DNA from 2 places in the Peribacillus sp. GL_122 genome. Region 2 is predicted to be linked to the other one. Evidence: riboswitches for the same ligand, from Rfam matches in the RefSeq annotation. Region 2 holds a riboswitch; the other holds the start of a gene.

Evidence for each region. Region 2 has a riboswitch for cyclic di-AMP ahead of AC3ISB_RS04505 (APC family permease). Riboswitches for the same ligand answer to the same signal wherever they lie in the genome.
Region 1: it holds a riboswitch for cyclic di-AMP, as region 2 does, so the genes downstream of both, AC3ISB_RS01380 (cation:dicarboxylate symporter family transporter) here and AC3ISB_RS04505 (APC family permease) in region 2, are expected to answer to the same signal.

The regions. Positions count from the first base shown of each region.
Region 1 is NZ_CM174415.1:259,819-268,110, reverse strand. It holds gene AC3ISB_RS01395 (hypothetical protein) at 317-1,099, opposite strand; gene AC3ISB_RS01390 (hypothetical protein) at 1,289-1,489, shown strand; gene AC3ISB_RS01385 (methyltransferase domain-containing protein) at 1,486-1,887, shown strand; gene AC3ISB_RS01380 (cation:dicarboxylate symporter family transporter) at 1,937-3,196, opposite strand; cyclic di-AMP (ydaO/yuaA leader) riboswitch at 3,368-3,514, opposite strand; gene AC3ISB_RS01375 (efflux RND transporter periplasmic adaptor subunit) at 3,713-4,975, opposite strand; gene AC3ISB_RS01370 (hypothetical protein) at 4,990-5,652, opposite strand; gene AC3ISB_RS01365 (TetR/AcrR family transcriptional regulator) at 5,911-6,789, opposite strand; gene AC3ISB_RS01360 (efflux RND transporter permease subunit) at 6,979-8,292, shown strand, end outside.
Region 2 is NZ_CM174415.1:934,501-942,792, forward strand. It holds gene AC3ISB_RS04480 (cytochrome P450) at 1-1,269, opposite strand, end outside; gene galU (UTP--glucose-1-phosphate uridylyltransferase GalU) at 1,877-2,737, opposite strand; gene AC3ISB_RS04490 (DUF6044 family protein) at 2,909-4,579, shown strand; gene AC3ISB_RS04495 (glycosyltransferase family 2 protein) at 4,595-5,617, shown strand; gene AC3ISB_RS04500 (GtrA family protein) at 5,577-6,032, shown strand; cyclic di-AMP (ydaO/yuaA leader) riboswitch at 6,397-6,541, shown strand; gene AC3ISB_RS04505 (APC family permease) at 6,680-8,292, shown strand, end outside.

The DNA.
Region 1 (8,292 bases), 670 kb from region 2:
GGCCCACCACATTTCTTTTTCATTACATTTGCCATCCGCTTCCCTTACAGCCTGTTAATGCGGGATAAAGCAAACTCCACATTTCTTTTTTGTTACATCATCTATCCGCCTGACCTACAGCCTGTTAATGCGGGGTAAAGCGAAACTTCCATCATTCGAGCTTTACCAATGATTACTATAAGCGGAACACAGGATAAAACCGCCACGTCCTGTGGGTCGCCCTCTCTTATCTTTTATGCATGAGATGGTAAGTCTTACCCTAAAAAATTCGAGGATGTCAAATAATCCAATCCACGAACCTCAGAAGTTAGGATCATCAGGAGGATGATGTATTTTTAATAACGCTTTCCCATACCTTTTCTTTTCGATTGAAGATAATAAAGGCATCGGGTTCATTAATATCTCTATCCGAAAAGTCATCATGCATCTCATCCATATTTAAATAATCCCCTACGATCCATGCAGGTATCTCAATTTTCATTCTTGTATACTTAACATCCCGAAAGGAAAAAGCGAGCCCCTCTGCCAGAATATGAGCCAAGGAAGAAATGATTTCTGCTGGAATCGCCGTCAGCTCTTTTTTCTTTCTGATTCCAAGCCATGTCCTCTCTACTTTTAATGGCTCCAGCTTTAGCGGAATCAGGCTTCCTAACATCATATAATATGTCGAAAGAGAACGAAAATAAATTTTATTGAACCAGCCATCATCCTGGGCAAGGTACACAAATTGATTATTCAATTTACGGAAAAACGGGGGACTCAGATGGGTTTTAGCGTGTCCTAAATATAAAAGTTCCGCTAATTCCCTTCCATCCAATTCATCCAGTCCTTCCGCCTCTTCAAAATCGACCCAACAGAAATCTCCATATGCCCGAACATTTTCTTTAACGAGCTTCGCAATATCCTCAGATGAAGCGCTCTCAAGCAGGACATTCAAATTGTATTCCCCACCATCGAATTGATGTTTCAATAATAAGATGGAATCCAAGGTATATGGCAGCGAATAGACGAATTCACGAAAATTGAGTCCATTAAAAAGGACAAACCGTTCGGAAGCCTGCATATACATATATAAGATATCATTGCTATCATTCTTCATAACCTGACCCCCTCCGAGCTTTCAATCAATAATGTTATTTTATCAAACTTTTGGGTTTTCACGTAAGTTATATAGCCCTCAATATTAATCATCATCAGCATCGTGTAAATAATGCGAAACACAAAATCCATATTAACCCAAATAAACATCCCTATTACAGTAAAAAATATCGAATTTGAGGAATTGATCATGGATAAAGTTAAAAAAGCTTTTATCATTTATTCTTTTCACGGGAACGCTTCCCCTGATGCAACTAAAAGATTAGGTCTATGGCAATCAGAGAAATATGCATTCGAAAAACGTTTATATCAGGATAATGCAATCCTTGATATGGATGCGGTACAGGAAGAACCACCTTCGCACTATATAAAAAAGGATTCCATAATATAACGGGAAACAATCTATCTCCTGACATGCTTAGTGAAGCCGAAAAAATAGCCATGAATATAACGGGGACATACCCTTTATCCTTGGCGATGCAACGAACCTCCCTTTTCAACGACTCATCATTCGAAAAAGCAATCTTCGCTTTTAATGGTTTAATGCCCCAGCAAAAAAACCGCACATTGGCTTTAAAAGAAATCAACCGTATTTTAAAACCTGAAGGACCCTTCATTTTCACAACACACGACCGTGATAAAAACGAAAATCATCTGAACTTCTGGGAACAAGAGGAAATGATTCGGTGTGGAGGTATACAAAATGCAAGACTTTATGAGCTTGGGTATATTTTGATATCCGGAAAGACGCTTCTGGATCGTCAATCGGAAGAGAAAGCGCATTTTTAATTCAAAAAAAAAAAAATCCAGAGTGACATTTCACTCTGGATTTTTTATATTAAGAAACTTGCTCTAATTCTTTTTTGGAAGGAGGGTTGAATTGACCTTCCCATTTAGAGATGACGATTGCTGCAAGTGAATTACCGATAACGTTTACTACTGTACGTCCCATATCAAGAATACGGTCGATACCGGCAATAAATGCTAGACCTTCAATAGGAATACCGACAGTTCCCAATGTCGCTAAAAGAACTACGAAAGATACACCCGGTACACCGGCAATCCCTTTGGACGTGATCATTAACACTAGCATTAGCGTAATTTGCTCATACGCGCTTAAATCGATTCCGTACATTTGAGCGATGAAGATAGCTGCTAATGCTTGGTATAATGTAGAACCATCAAGGTTAAAGGAGTATCCAGTCGGAATAACAAATGTAGCAATATGTTTCGGACATCCCGCTTTCTCCATTTTTTCCATGATTTTCGGAAGAACCGCTTCTGAACTTGCAGTAGAGAAAGCAAGAATCAATTCTTCTTTTAGAAGTTTAATCAAAGTAAAGATATTGAATCCGACAAATTTCGCAATAAGACCAAGAATGACTATTACAAAGAAAATCATTGTTCCGTATACAGAAAGCGCTAACTTTCCTAGCGGAATTAAAGATTCCAAACCGAACTTGGAGATCGTCACACCGATTAGTGCAAATACACCGATAGGAGCGAATTTCATGACCATGTTAGTTAGGTAGAACATTCCTTCAGCTACACCTTGGAAGAAACGGAATACTGGTTTACCCTTTTCACCGATGGCCGCAATACTAAGTCCAAACAACACGGAGAAGAAAATGATCGCTAGCATATCGCCTTCTACCATGGCTTTAACTGGATTGGATGGCACAATGTTTACGATTGTATCTACGAACGATTCATGTTGCTTAGTTTCTGCTGTATCAACATAGGTAGAAATATCAGTTTGTTCTAGCTTGTCCATATTTACACCAACACCAGGCTGGATGATATTCGCTGAAATTAAACCAACAGCAATCGCTATCATAGTTACTACAACAAAGTATGATATTGATTTAGCTCCAAGTTTACCTACTGATTTTAAATCGCCTACACCTGCAACTGCAACGATAAGACTTGACACAATGATTGGTACTACAATCATTTTAATCATTCGTAGGAAAATGTCTCCGAATGGCTGTAAAAAGTTTTGGGCCGCCTCACTACCATAAAAAATGGCACCAACGATAATCCCTAAAATTAAACCAATGAAAATTTGGCTAGCTAAACTTAATTTGAATTTCTTCATTTACTTTCCTCACCTTCCATAAAGTCTTTGATGCAAAAACATTTTTGTCTCGGTAAGGGAAACAAGATACTAATAAAAGAAAGTAATTTTTCTTTTTTGAAAAACTCTGTCTTTACGCCGAAAAAAAAGACACTTCATGTGTCGATTTCTTATTGGCGTGAATATTCACACATGTTCCCTTAAAGACGCTGACGAGGTTAGCTGTCGGGTTAGGAATTGGAAACACAAAGCCCTTTCATTTCTGAATTCACCCCTAGCGGATAAAATCCACAAAAATGGGTCCCCCGTTCTTGGAATAAGATTAAGCGAGTTAACTTATAATAAAATATTATACTAAAAATGATAATCTGTAAATATTTATTCGCATCCGTTCTAGAAAAAATCTTTAAATATGTCTGAATATTCTGTATTAATAGCTATTTTATCTATAATTACTCTTCCCATTTTTTAATCACACAAGTTATATTGATATAATTACTAAATAATTTGACATCACCTCTCTTGTTGAAGGAACAGTTATTTTTCCAAAATGCCAAGTAACAGATATCTTACTTTTTCCCTAGAGGTGAATTTTTTATAAGTTGCAACTTTCACTTTTTCAAATTGAATCGGAGTAATAAAATTAGAATGGTTCTTCACTGCCACATCCGGCTTCAACAGGATGACGTCACCTACCGACGGTCCCTTTATGATTTCTTGCTTTCCTTCTGCTTTAAGCCCTTTTGTAATGTAATGTTTATCCACATATCCTTTTTTAGTCAATTTGTAAATATAAGGCTGTTTTTGGTAATGTACCGCCTCTATAGGAACGGAGGGTACACCGGCTTTCTCATTGGTTATTACTGTAAGATCCACTTTGGATCCCACCAACAAAGGTTCCGTTTCTTCGCCTTCCGGTTCGATTAAAGCCTGAAATGGAAATCTGTTATCTTTTTTTAACGACGGCTCTTCAGCTGGATAGGAATGGATACGGCCTATCGTTCCTTTCAATGTCTTTTTTGAATCAGAGGAACTTGCTTTTATAGTCATGCCCACTTCAGCCTTTTTCATTTCCTCTTCGGTGAAATACCCTTCAATTGCCATATTTATAGAAACAATGGATATGATGGGATTATTCAGGTTTTTATTAATATTTTTAACTACACCATCACCCTCGCTCGTCGTCACGATCGCATTGGACTGATCCTCAATTGAACTTAATTTAGCGTCAAGCATTTTCACTTTTTCATTCAAACTGTTTTTTTCCAGTTCCTGCTTGTACATTTCTTGCTCAATGTTACTTTTAATAAGATCCGTCGAGCTTGTTGTTAAATCAATACTCAAGTTTTTTTCCACCGATTCATCAATGTCCGCTTTTCCAGAATCACTGGTCAGGGTCCCTTGATAAGACCTCAACTTGCCTATGTATTCTTCAATCGCTGCAATTTCTCCCTCAGCTGCCGTTTTCTCCGCTTCTAAATCCGCTTTTAGCGCATCAAGTTCGGTCGTCGTATACTCAAACAACGAGGAGCCAGCCGTAATCGCATCGCCTTCTTTTACAAGGAATTTCTTAAAATCATTTTTCTTGGTATCGAAATAGATATCATACTCTTCTACAGGTTTAATTACCCCATTTGTTTGAATAGTATCCGTAATTGTATCTTTTTTTACCTTTGTCCAGTTTTCAACGAAAACAGTTCGTTCCACTTTGCTTTCTTTTTTTTCAAGAAGGTATATGTTAACGGTTATTAACACTATCGACGCGATCGAGACCGCTGCTATTTTCCATTTTCCGCTCATTCTTTTCACCCGCCTTATACAAATACGCCTACTTGGATGTATGCTAAAAAGGCTTTAACAAACCATGTGGCCAGATAGAATAGAACAATCATTAAAAGGACCAAATAATTATTTCGTTCTGAAAATTCCTTTAAATAAAAATATTGCAGAGCAATAATAAGAAATTGAAAAATGGTGATTTCGCTGAAAAAGTGAATGAAATAATCACTTCTGAGAAAATACTGACTGATGATCCCCAATGAAAAAGGATTGGCATCGCTGCCTATATCCATTAAAACGAATAGAGGAATCAGTAATATTTTTTCCACTAACTGCAAACCAAAAAGAATCATTTGAACGATGACCAATTTTATATATGGGATATCAGTAACGATCCAAAAGAATAGAGCTGCTAAAAATATGTATATGGAAGGGTCGAGTATGCCTGTTATTATATTGCCGCTCAAAATCAGCAACTTTGCTGCTTCGAATTCATTGGCACTCATCGTCGTGATTTCTTTGGAAAATGATTCTGAACCAATGCCAAAATATCCCCCAATGGCGAATACTATAAGACTAAGAAAATATAAAAATAGTAATTTCAATCCAAGCTTTGTGACTGCCTCTGCATTTTGCAGCTGATAACTACTCCGATAAGGCTCTAAAATGCCCTTTAACAATCTGACCTGGTACACCATATGTGGTCCTCCTGCAAAAAATGATATTTCATCATATATTTTATCTTATTTTGGAAACAATTGCAGAAATAAGGGATGAATATACAAAAAAAACACATAAGCCCTTCCCTTCAAATTTAATCCCCACACTAATTTGGTGTTAATGCTGACAATTGAAAGAATGTCTTCTTCCCATCACTAGTACTTTTCCTAAACCCCCGCTTTTAAAACTCATTAACAAATGAAAAAAGAGGCTATACGCCCCTTTCAGTAATGCCTTCATATATTCAACAAATAATCCTTCATCATTAAGATAAACTTTGAACTCAACGGACTTCTTTTTTCATTTTTTTCCAAAAATAACAAAAGGCTTTCCAAGATGATGGGACTTGGCCTAACTTTTGAAAACTCTTCCTGGATCGCCTTTAAAGCTTCCGTATTCTTATTTGGTTCCATTCCCTCTTCCTTACGTGTTTCCACTTCCAGCATCCTGACGATGATCGAATGGATTTCCTCTTTTGGGCTCATATCCCGCATCGAGCATCCTGGTAAGGGAAATTGTTTCAATAATGGATCTTCCATGTTCTGCAGGCTTGCGATGATTGAATCCATCCGGTTCAATATGAAGCTAGGTAACAATTCCACATCGAAAGCATTTTGTTTCCTGATCAATATTCCGATATATCCTTTGAAAAGGGAATCCAAAATTATGGTGCAATCCGGCAAAAGATCAGCAGAAAGTCCCGGGTATAACTCAATGATTTTACGCTTGAACCAAATCAAGCCCTCTTCATGGATATAATGTAAAAATCTATCTAGTTCTTTGCTGATATGAACCATTTGTTCCTGCATCATCATTTGAATCAAGTTGGTGTTTCCAGTCATATGCTCAATGTGAACGGTGATCTGCCTCATGAATTTGTCTTTACTGGACAATGAAGCATCCAGTTCAAGATCAAGCAATGAATCCGTCAACGCTTCATAATAAAATTTAAAAATGGAGACCAGTAATTCTTCCTTCGATTTAAAATGATTATAAAAAGACCCCTTTGCTATTCCACATTTTTCAGCTATTTCCTGAACGGAAGTGGCATGATAGCCTTTCTCCGCGAAAAGCTCTACAGACTTATCTATGATCATCTTATTTTTTTCTTTCATCAAATTCATCCTATCTCTTAAAATTGTCCGTTGGTGACCAATGGGTCACTTCTTCCGAATTGTATCCCGAAACCCTTGAAATAACAACGTTAACACTACTGAATATTATCTGTTGCAATCATAATCCATATACTATATATTTGAATTTGTGACCGAGTAGTCACAATTTTATGTATGGAGGGTACAAGCTTGAATTCAATAATTAAATTTTCATTAAAGAATAAATTGGCAATCTGGTTGCTTACGATCATCATCGTTGCAGCTGGTTTATACTCCGGTTTAAACATGAAACAAGAAACCATTCCTAGCATCTCGACTCCTTTAATAAGCATCTCCACTGTATATCCTGGAGCTGCACCTGAAGAAGTAGCAGATAAGCTCACAGACCAGATTGAGCAGAAAGTAACAAATTTGCCAGGAGTCGAATTAGTCAGTTCATCTTCCATGGCTAATGCCTCTTCCGTCCAATTACAATATGATTATGATACGGATATGGACGACGCTGTAAAACAAGTGAAAGAAGCTTTAGAGAAATTACAACTTCCTGAGGGAGTGGATGACCCAAGCGTATCAAAATTAGAATTAAACGCTTTTCCTGTCGTCGCACTCAGTGTAACAGATAAGGGTTCTGATTTACCAGCTCTTACAAAAAACGTTGAAGAGGTGTTAGTGCCTAAACTTGAAGGAATTGACGGCGTGACATCCGTATCAATTTCCGGACAACAAGTAAATGAAGGCAGCCTAGTATTCGACGAGGAAAAAATGGCTCAATACGGGCTCGATGAAGATACCGTAAAGAAGGTTATCCAGGCTGCAAATGTCAACATGCCTCTTGGGATATATAACTTTGATGATAAAGAAAAAACGATCGTTGTGGATGGAAACATCTCCACATTAAAAGACCTGAAAAATATAAAGATACCTTTAACCGGCGGCTCTCAAACAGGTACGCCAGCACAAACCGGACCGGAAACCAATCAATTATCTCCTGAAATGGCAACTGGTCCTGCCCAACTGCAAAACGTCAAATTATCAGACATTGCCGATGTTAAAATCACCGGTAAGGCTGAATCGATTTCAAGAACAAACGGTAGCGAATCGATTGGGATTCAGGTTACAAGATCGCCTGATGCCGATACAGTTGCAATCGTAGACGACGTAAAAGAGGAAGTTTCGAACTTCAAAGAAGAATTTAAAGGCGTAAGTGTACACACTACGCTTGATCAAGCCCAACCGATTAAAGATTCTGTTGAAACCATGATCAGCAAGGCACTCTTCGGCTGTCTGTTTGCCGTCATTGTTATCATGCTGTTCCTTAGGAACTTTAAAACGACTCTCATTTCCGTCATTTCGATTCCATTATCCCTGTTAGCAGCCCTTTTGGTGCTTAAACAAATGGATATTTCATTGAATGTCATGACACTGGGGGCCATGACCGTTGCAATTGGCCGAGTCGTCGATGACTCCATTGTCGTCATTGAAAATATTTATAGAAGAATGGCT
Region 2 (8,292 bases):
CTTTATCCTATACCGCTTTGCAATGCAGGCCAGGACAAGCACCGCTTCCATCATGGCAAAATGATTGCCAATACAAACCCGAGGTCCTCCGCCAAATGGAAAGTAAGCGAACGCAGGCAGGCTTTTCAAAAAGTTATTTTCAAATCGCTCTGGAATAAATGATTCAGGTTGATCAAAATACTCTGGATTATGCTGCATCACGTAAGAACTTATTAGAATCATATCGCCTTTTTTGAAGCGATATCCTCCTATTACGACATCCTCCGCCACATCACGGGATAAAATATACGATGGCGGATAAACGCGAAGTGTTTCATGAATGATATTTTGAGTGTATGGTAATTTCATGAAATCTTCAGCCTTGGGTGTCCGGTGACCGATAATGCTATTCACTTCACTGAAAAGCTTGGATTGAACTTCTGGGTGTTTCGAAATTTCATACAGTGCCCAGGAAAGAGCAGTTGCTGTCGTTTCATGACCGGCAAGAAAAATAGTCATTAATTCATCACGGACCTGACGGCTTGTCATACCCAATCCGTCTTTGTCATCACGGGCGTCTATCAGGATTCCAAGCATGTCTTCATGTTTTACTGTGTCGTTCTTCCGTTTTTCAATTATGCCGTAAATCACTTTATCAAGCCTTTGTATCGCCTTTTTATATTTACGGTTGATTTTAGTCGGTACCCATAATGGCATACGAAAAATCTTTCTCATCCTTTTGACTGTTATTCTTAATGCGGTTTCCAGCGGTTTTCCAACAATTTCATACCCACCCTTGAATTCCATGCTGAACATGGTCTTGCTGACTATCCCGAGAGTGATGTTCATCATATCCTTCGTTATAATCCGTTCATCATCATGTTGCCAAGTTGATATATAATCCATTGTGGTATCAATCATATCCTGGGCGTATTGGCTAATATGAGTCTTTTTGAAAGAGGGTTGGATAAGCCTTCTCTGTCGCATATGAAAGTCTTTTTCGCTTGTAAGTAGACCTTCACCGACAAGCGGTTTTAAAACATTGAAGTCCTTGGATTTGACGAAGGATTTTTGTTTTGTTACGAGTATTTGTTTTATTAAATCAGGATTTAAAATGTGATAAACATTATGGAATGGTCCAAAACGGAATTTAGCGACTTCCCCATATTCCTTGGCCAATCGGGTCAGAAAGCCAATGGGATCAGTTTGAAACTCCTTTGTATGTCCGGAAATCAGCCTTCCTTTTGGAACCTTTGGAGAAGTGCGGTAGACATCATCAGCGTGGCTCAATGTAGTTTTTCCCCTTTCTATAAAATAATTACATGTAATCATTCTATGAGGATAAGCTAAAACGGTTTGGACAAGTTGTTATAGAAAGGGGAAATATTTCTATGGGGAAAATAAAGTTTCATAAGTTAGCAAAAAAAACTCTGGATGAATAGAGCCAGAGTCTTTCATGAACGCTTTGGATTAATGATGTGGGATTCAAGTTCTTTCTTGATCGTCCCCATGCAGGAAACGATCATTTTTTTCATTAATGGGCCCGCCAAATTGTGCATTGATTTCCTTAACCACTTGATCTAAAAAATCATCGGATATTATTGGAGTATTAGTTTTTTTGTGCATGTGTTTTTCAACAGCCCTTTCTGGAAATCGTCGTTAGGATCAATAATGAAGGATACGTTATCAACATAACCTCCCTGATTAAAAATTATTCTTTCTATGTCGAACATTTTCACTTGCTTTTACATTTCACGGAAGCGTTTATAATAAACAGTTATATTTTGCTTAGAGATTATGGTAAGGGATATGTTAGTGGATCATTTTACAACCAAAGGCGTGAACCCGAAATAGCCCAATCACCTCTAGGTAATTGGGCGGGGGTATATTAATTTCATTAAGGGAACAGCTGCCTTAAATATGTTATTAGCTGATCACGAAGTTCAGGTCGTTTCATGGCGAAATCTAATGAAGCTTGGAGGAAGCCGAATTTATCGCCGACGTCATATCGATTTCCTTCGATGATATACGAGTATAATGGTTCCTTTTCTAACAAAAGGTCTAAAGCTTCGGTAAGCTGGATCTCCCCCTTCCGATCGGGCTGTACGGTTTCAAGGATTTCAAAAATCGCAGGTGATAAAATATATCGGCCAATAATCGCCTGTGTTGATGGTGCATCCTCCACTTTTGGCTTTTCCACCAAGTTTCTTACCAGAAATAAATCCTCATATCGTTCTTGGAAATTTACGATCCCATACTTGGAGACATCTGCAGGTGACACTTCCTTACATCCGATAATACTCGTACGAACCTTGTTATACTGTTCCATTAACTGCTTCAAAGCTGGAACCTGGCTATCCACGATATCATCCCCTAACAGGACGGCAAAAGGTTCGTCTCCGATAAAAGTTTTGGCACATAAAACCGCATGCCCCAGACCTAAAGGTTCCTTTTGTCTTACATAGTGGATATCCACCATGTTGGAAATGTTCTCCACGATGTTAAGCAGATCATTTTGACCTTTCATTTGCAGAAGCATTTCAAGTTCAATTGATTTATCGAAATGATCTTCAATAGCACGTTTGTTTTTACCCGTAACGATGATAATATCTGTAATCCCTGATTGTACCGCTTCCTCGATAATATATTGAATGGTCGGCTTATCGACAATCGGCAGCATTTCCTTTGGTTGAGCTTTCGTGGCAGGTAAAAATCGTGTTCCTAAACCGGCTGCTGGAATCACCGCTTTCTTTATCATAGCCCAGCCCCTTTTTAAGGTTCTTTAATATGCTTTTTGTTCTACCCTTCATTTTATGTGGTCATTGGTTGACCTATTTCAAAATAGGTTAAAATAAATCCCTGAAATAGAATAGATTTACCTTTGAAGCAAATATTATGGATATATGAATTTGGTCAAGAGGTGTATATTTTGCCAATTGAAAATCAAGAGAGAGTTCAAATCCTTTTTGCCTTACTCGTCATTGTTTTATATCTTTCTCCTTTATTCATCCTTGGGGAAAATGCGCATATTCGCGTACATGATAATTTGGATTCCAACCTTGCCTGGTATAAAGTCCTTTCAGAAAGCGGTGAGTTATTCGGTGCAATAGACGCCAAAGTTCCCCAGATTATGAATGGGCTGCCCCGAAATGCTTTTGGCAGTGAGTTCAGTATTATCGTGTGGCTTTATGCTCTTTTTCCGACAATGGTTGCATATGCAATAAGCCAGGCATTAACAAGGTTTATTGCATTCTTTGGTATGTATATCCTATTAAAGAAACATTTGATTACAGGAAGCCGATCAGGCTGGATTAGGGTTGGAACATCCTTAGCCTTTGCCCTTACCCCATTTTGGCCATCGGGAATGCTCAGTACACTTGGGATGCCGCTTGCACTTTGGGCTTTTTTGAATATTCGCAGCAAGGACCATTCTTGGAAGAATTATTTGGTCCTTACACTTTTACCGCTTTATTCAAGCATCGTGCTTGGCTTTTTCTTTTTCCTTGTTGCAATGGGGTTTCTATGGCTAACGGATGTGATCAGGAGAAAAGGGTGGAATATAACGTTTCTTCTTTCAATCGTGTATATGACCGTCATTTTTGGAATGGTGGAGTATCGTTTGGTCGCTTCATTCATTTTTGATTCGGAGCCAAACAGCAGAGATGAATATTTTCACGCAAGGCTGCCCCTCGATTGGGTCATTAAGCTTACATTCAAAAATTTCGTTCTTGGCCATACGCATGTCATGACTGTACATGCGCTTATCATCCTGCCGATTACCATCTTTGCCCTTTATATTATTCTGACCAAAAAACTGTGGAGACAGGAAAAGGTATATGTTTTTTTATTTTGCTTGAATTTTATCCTCTCAGCATGGTACGCATTTTGGTTTTATAAAGGCTGGCTTCCTTTAACGGAAAGGTTTCACACTCTGGATACCTTTAATTTTGCAAGATTTCACTTTTTAAGGCCGATGGTAATATACGTGGGGTTTGCCCTCGCGGTAAAAATCATTTGGGAACACAGCGATTATGCTAAGAAAACCCTTTCTATTTTCATCGCCGTTCAAATTATTGTCTTAATGGGTTTCAATGAAGAAATCACTCATAATAAAAAACCTTCTTTTAAAGAGTTCTATTCAGAAAGCCTTTTTCAGGAAATAAAAGATCATATTGACCTTCCGCAGGAAGAATATCGTGTTGCCAGCATTGGGCTGCATCCCGCAATTGCTCAATTTAATGGATTTTACACGCTAGATAGCTATAACAATTTCTATCCGCTTACTTACAAACATCAATTTCGTCAAATAATTGAAAACGAATTGGCTAAGAATAAAAACATCAGAATCTACTTTGATGAATGGGGAGGACGTTGTTACCTATTTACCGATGAGCTTGGGAAGCATTATATGTTCAAGAAAAGCTCGAAGAAAGAGCTGAAAAATTTAGACCTTAATATGGATGCGTTTAAAGGATTAGGTGGCAAGTATATATTTTCTGCCCTACCAATCAAGAACGCGAAGGAAAACGGATTGGTACTAGATAGGATTTTCACGAAAAAAGGAAGCGTGTGGAAAATTTATTTATACAGAGTCATGTGAAAAGGGGGGAATAGAGTGAATTCACCGATACTAACGATTGTTGTACCTTGTTATAACGAAGAAAGCGTATTGCAGGATACCATTACCCAACTTTGTGGATTGGTGAGGGGGTTAGTCGAAGAAAACGTTGTTTCTGGTCAAAGTAAAATCCTATTGGTTGATGATGGAAGTAAAGATCAAACATGGAAGATCATTTATAAGGAAACGATTAATAATGAACTTGTTCGTGGACTAAAGCTTTCCCGGAATGCAGGACATCAAAATGCACTTCTGGCAGGATTGTTTACAGCCAAAGAAGCCTCGGATTGTGTGATTTCCATTGATGCAGATTTACAGGATGATATTCAAGTCATCCCTGAATTCATTCGAAAATTCAATGAAGGGTGTGAAATTGTATACGGTGTCCGCCAGAAAAGGGATCTTGATTCATTTTTTAAACGAACATCTGCAACTGGTTTTTATAAAATGATGAACAAGATGGGGGTTAACCTTGTCTATAATCATGCCGATTTCCGGCTAATGAGTAAGAGGGCGATCGCGGAGTTGGAACGATTTGATGAAACGAATCTTTTTTTACGGGGGATCGTACCGCTCATTGGGTTTAAGACGGACTCTGTTTATTATGACCGAAAAGAAAGATTGGCTGGGGAAACGAAATATCCATTTAAGAAGATGGTTGCTTTTGCGCTTGATGGCATTACTTCCTTTTCAGTTACACCGATTCGGCTTGTATTATGGCTAGGATGTCTTTCCTTTTTCATTAGCTTACTCTTTGGGTCTTACTTTTTATGGTTAAAGTTTTATGGGCAGACCGAAACTGGATGGACCTCATTAATCACCTCCATATGGTTGATCGGTGGACTACAGTTGATTGCTGTCGGCTTGATTGGGGAATATATCGGTAAAATCTATAATGAATCCAAACGCCGGCCTAAATATATAGTTGATCTGGATCTATTTAATCCGCTCGATTTAAAAAAACGGGAGCAACTAGACAATGAACGGAACAGTATTGAAAAACTATCTAAAACACACTAACTCCTTTATCCGCTTTTTATTGGTTGGGATAGTCAATACAGCGCTTGGACTTTCCATCATGCTTTTTCTCATGAATGTTCTTGAATTCTCTTACTGGGTCTCCACCTTTATCGGTAATGGTACGGGAGCTGTAACGAGTTTTCTTTTGAACAGAACTTTTACCTTTAAAAGCGATATAGAATGGCGGAGAGGAGTTGCACGTTTCTTTTGCGTCATCCTGATTTGTTATTCCGCCGCATATTCTTTAGGCCAAGCTATTGCAGAATCAATGGAAGGATCCGTTCATTTACCCATTCAACAAAATGTGGCTGTGCTGATAGGAGCAATTTTTTACACAGTTCTTAACTATATTGGCCAGAAATATTTTGTCTTTAAAAAAAGCAATTTGAGACCAATTCAAGAAGGAAGGAACTAATTAGGGTGGATCAGTGGGATAATGCCCCCGGTTGTACGAATAAAGGGGAATCGAAAAGCGAAAAGCGAAAATCAATGCAAGTTTAATGATTCAAGCTGGGGGCAGATTGTTACTATTCGTCCTTCACGATCTCCATGTGGCGATCATTTTTTCCTTTTTCTGACCATCTTTTGTTCATTGACTCCTTGATTTTTTTCTTTTTAGACGTTTACTTACCTTCTTTCCTCCCTTCGAACCATGTGTTTGCATGACTTATGTTATATACGTCAAGAACAAAACTACACCTACAAAGATTATTCTATTAATGTGCAAAATTTTCATTTACTTTTTCATTTCACGGGAGTATGATAATCAACAGTTTCATATTTCTAAATCGCTTAAACCTTATGGTGCGGGGGACCCGTTATTGGGATTGTTACTACAATCCAAGGGGTGAATCCTTTCAAGGTAGGGCTACTCTTAGGTCCGAATCCGACAGCTAACCTCGTAAGCGTTATATGAGAAGGAAGGTGGAGCTTGTTAGACAAAAAAATTAATGTCTACAGGTCTATTTAGCTATGACTTGTAGGCATTTTTCTATTTCGTCTTGTTTTTTGCTACAGCTGGGTAACATAAACTTATAAATTAAATATGGTGGTGAATTCTTGATGTTATCTTCTATAAAGAGGTTCTTGATTGGGAGACCTTTAAAATCAAATGCACTTGGTGAACAAAAGCTTAACAAAACAAAGGCTTTGGCGATTTTATCTTCTGATGCTTTGTCTTCGGTTGCTTATGGACCGGAGCAAATATTAATCGTCCTTATCACGGTCGGTGCTGCGGCATTCTGGTATTCCATCCCTATCGCGATTGGGGTATTGATCCTGTTAACTGCTTTGATTTTGTCCTATAGACAAATAATTTTCGCTTATCCACATGGCGGGGGGGCCTATGTGGTTTCAAAAAACAATTTAGGTGTCAATCCAGGGTTGATAGCTGGAGGATCCTTATTGGTGGATTATATATTAACTGTCGCTGTAAGTGTTTCTGCAGGTACGGATGCCATCACGTCCGCTTTTCCTGGCCTGCATTCATATAATGTCATCATAGCCATCATTTTCGTCATTCTGCTTACAATCCTGAACCTTCGGGGGGTTACGGAGTCGGCCTCTGTTTTGGCCTATCCGGTGTACCTATTCGTTTTAGCATTGTTCATCTTGATTGGTGTCGGGATTTACAAGATTTTGACGGGTGGGGTTTCACCGGAATTGCACACGTCCATCGGGACTCCGGTAGCGGGCATCAGTTTATTTATACTGCTAAGAGCATTCGCATCAGGAAGCTCCGCATTGACAGGAGTCGAAGCGATTTCCAATGCAATCCCGAACTTTAAAGATCCAGCCCCGAATAATGCTGCGAAAACTTTAATAGCCATGGGTTCCTTACTAGCAGTATTATTTTCGGGAATCGTATACTTGGCCTATTATTTAAGCATTGTTCCAAGCGCGGAGGTAACGGTCGTCTCCCAGATTGCTGAAGAGATCTTTGGACGGAATTTCATGTATTTCTTCATTCAAGGTACGACTGCATTGATCTTGATACTGGCAGCCAATACTGGCTATTCGGCTTTCCCTCTGCTTGCGGTAAATCTTGCGAAGGATAAATTCATTCCACGGGCGTTTACGATAAGAGGGGACCGATTAGGGTATTCTAATGGAATTATCATACTGGGACTTGCATCGATCATCTTAATAGTCGCATTTGAAGGACATACAGAAAATCTCATTCCGCTTTATGCGGTAGGGGTATTCATTCCATTTACGTTGTCCCAGACCGGGATGATTGTTAAATGGATTCGCGAAAAGCCAAAAGGCTGGATGATGAAATTAACCATTAATTCAATTGGTGCCATGATTAGCTTTATCGTCACGATGATATTCTTTTTAACCAAATTTACTCAGGTTTGGCCTGTTTTGATTTTTTTACCTATCATCATTTTAATTTTTCATCGAATTAGAAAGCATTATGAAGCAGTTGGTGACCAACTAAGGATTACAACATGTGAGCCGATTTTACCAATTGAAGGAAATATCATCATTGTACCCGTGGCGGGTATAACTCACGTGGTTGAGAACTCTTTAAATTATGCAAAATCTCTATCAGCAAATCAGGTTATTGCCGTATATGTTGCTTTTGAAAGAGAAGATGAAAAGAAATTCGTGGAAAAATGGAAAAAATGGCAACCAGATGTAAGACTCGTTACACTGAATTCTTATTACAG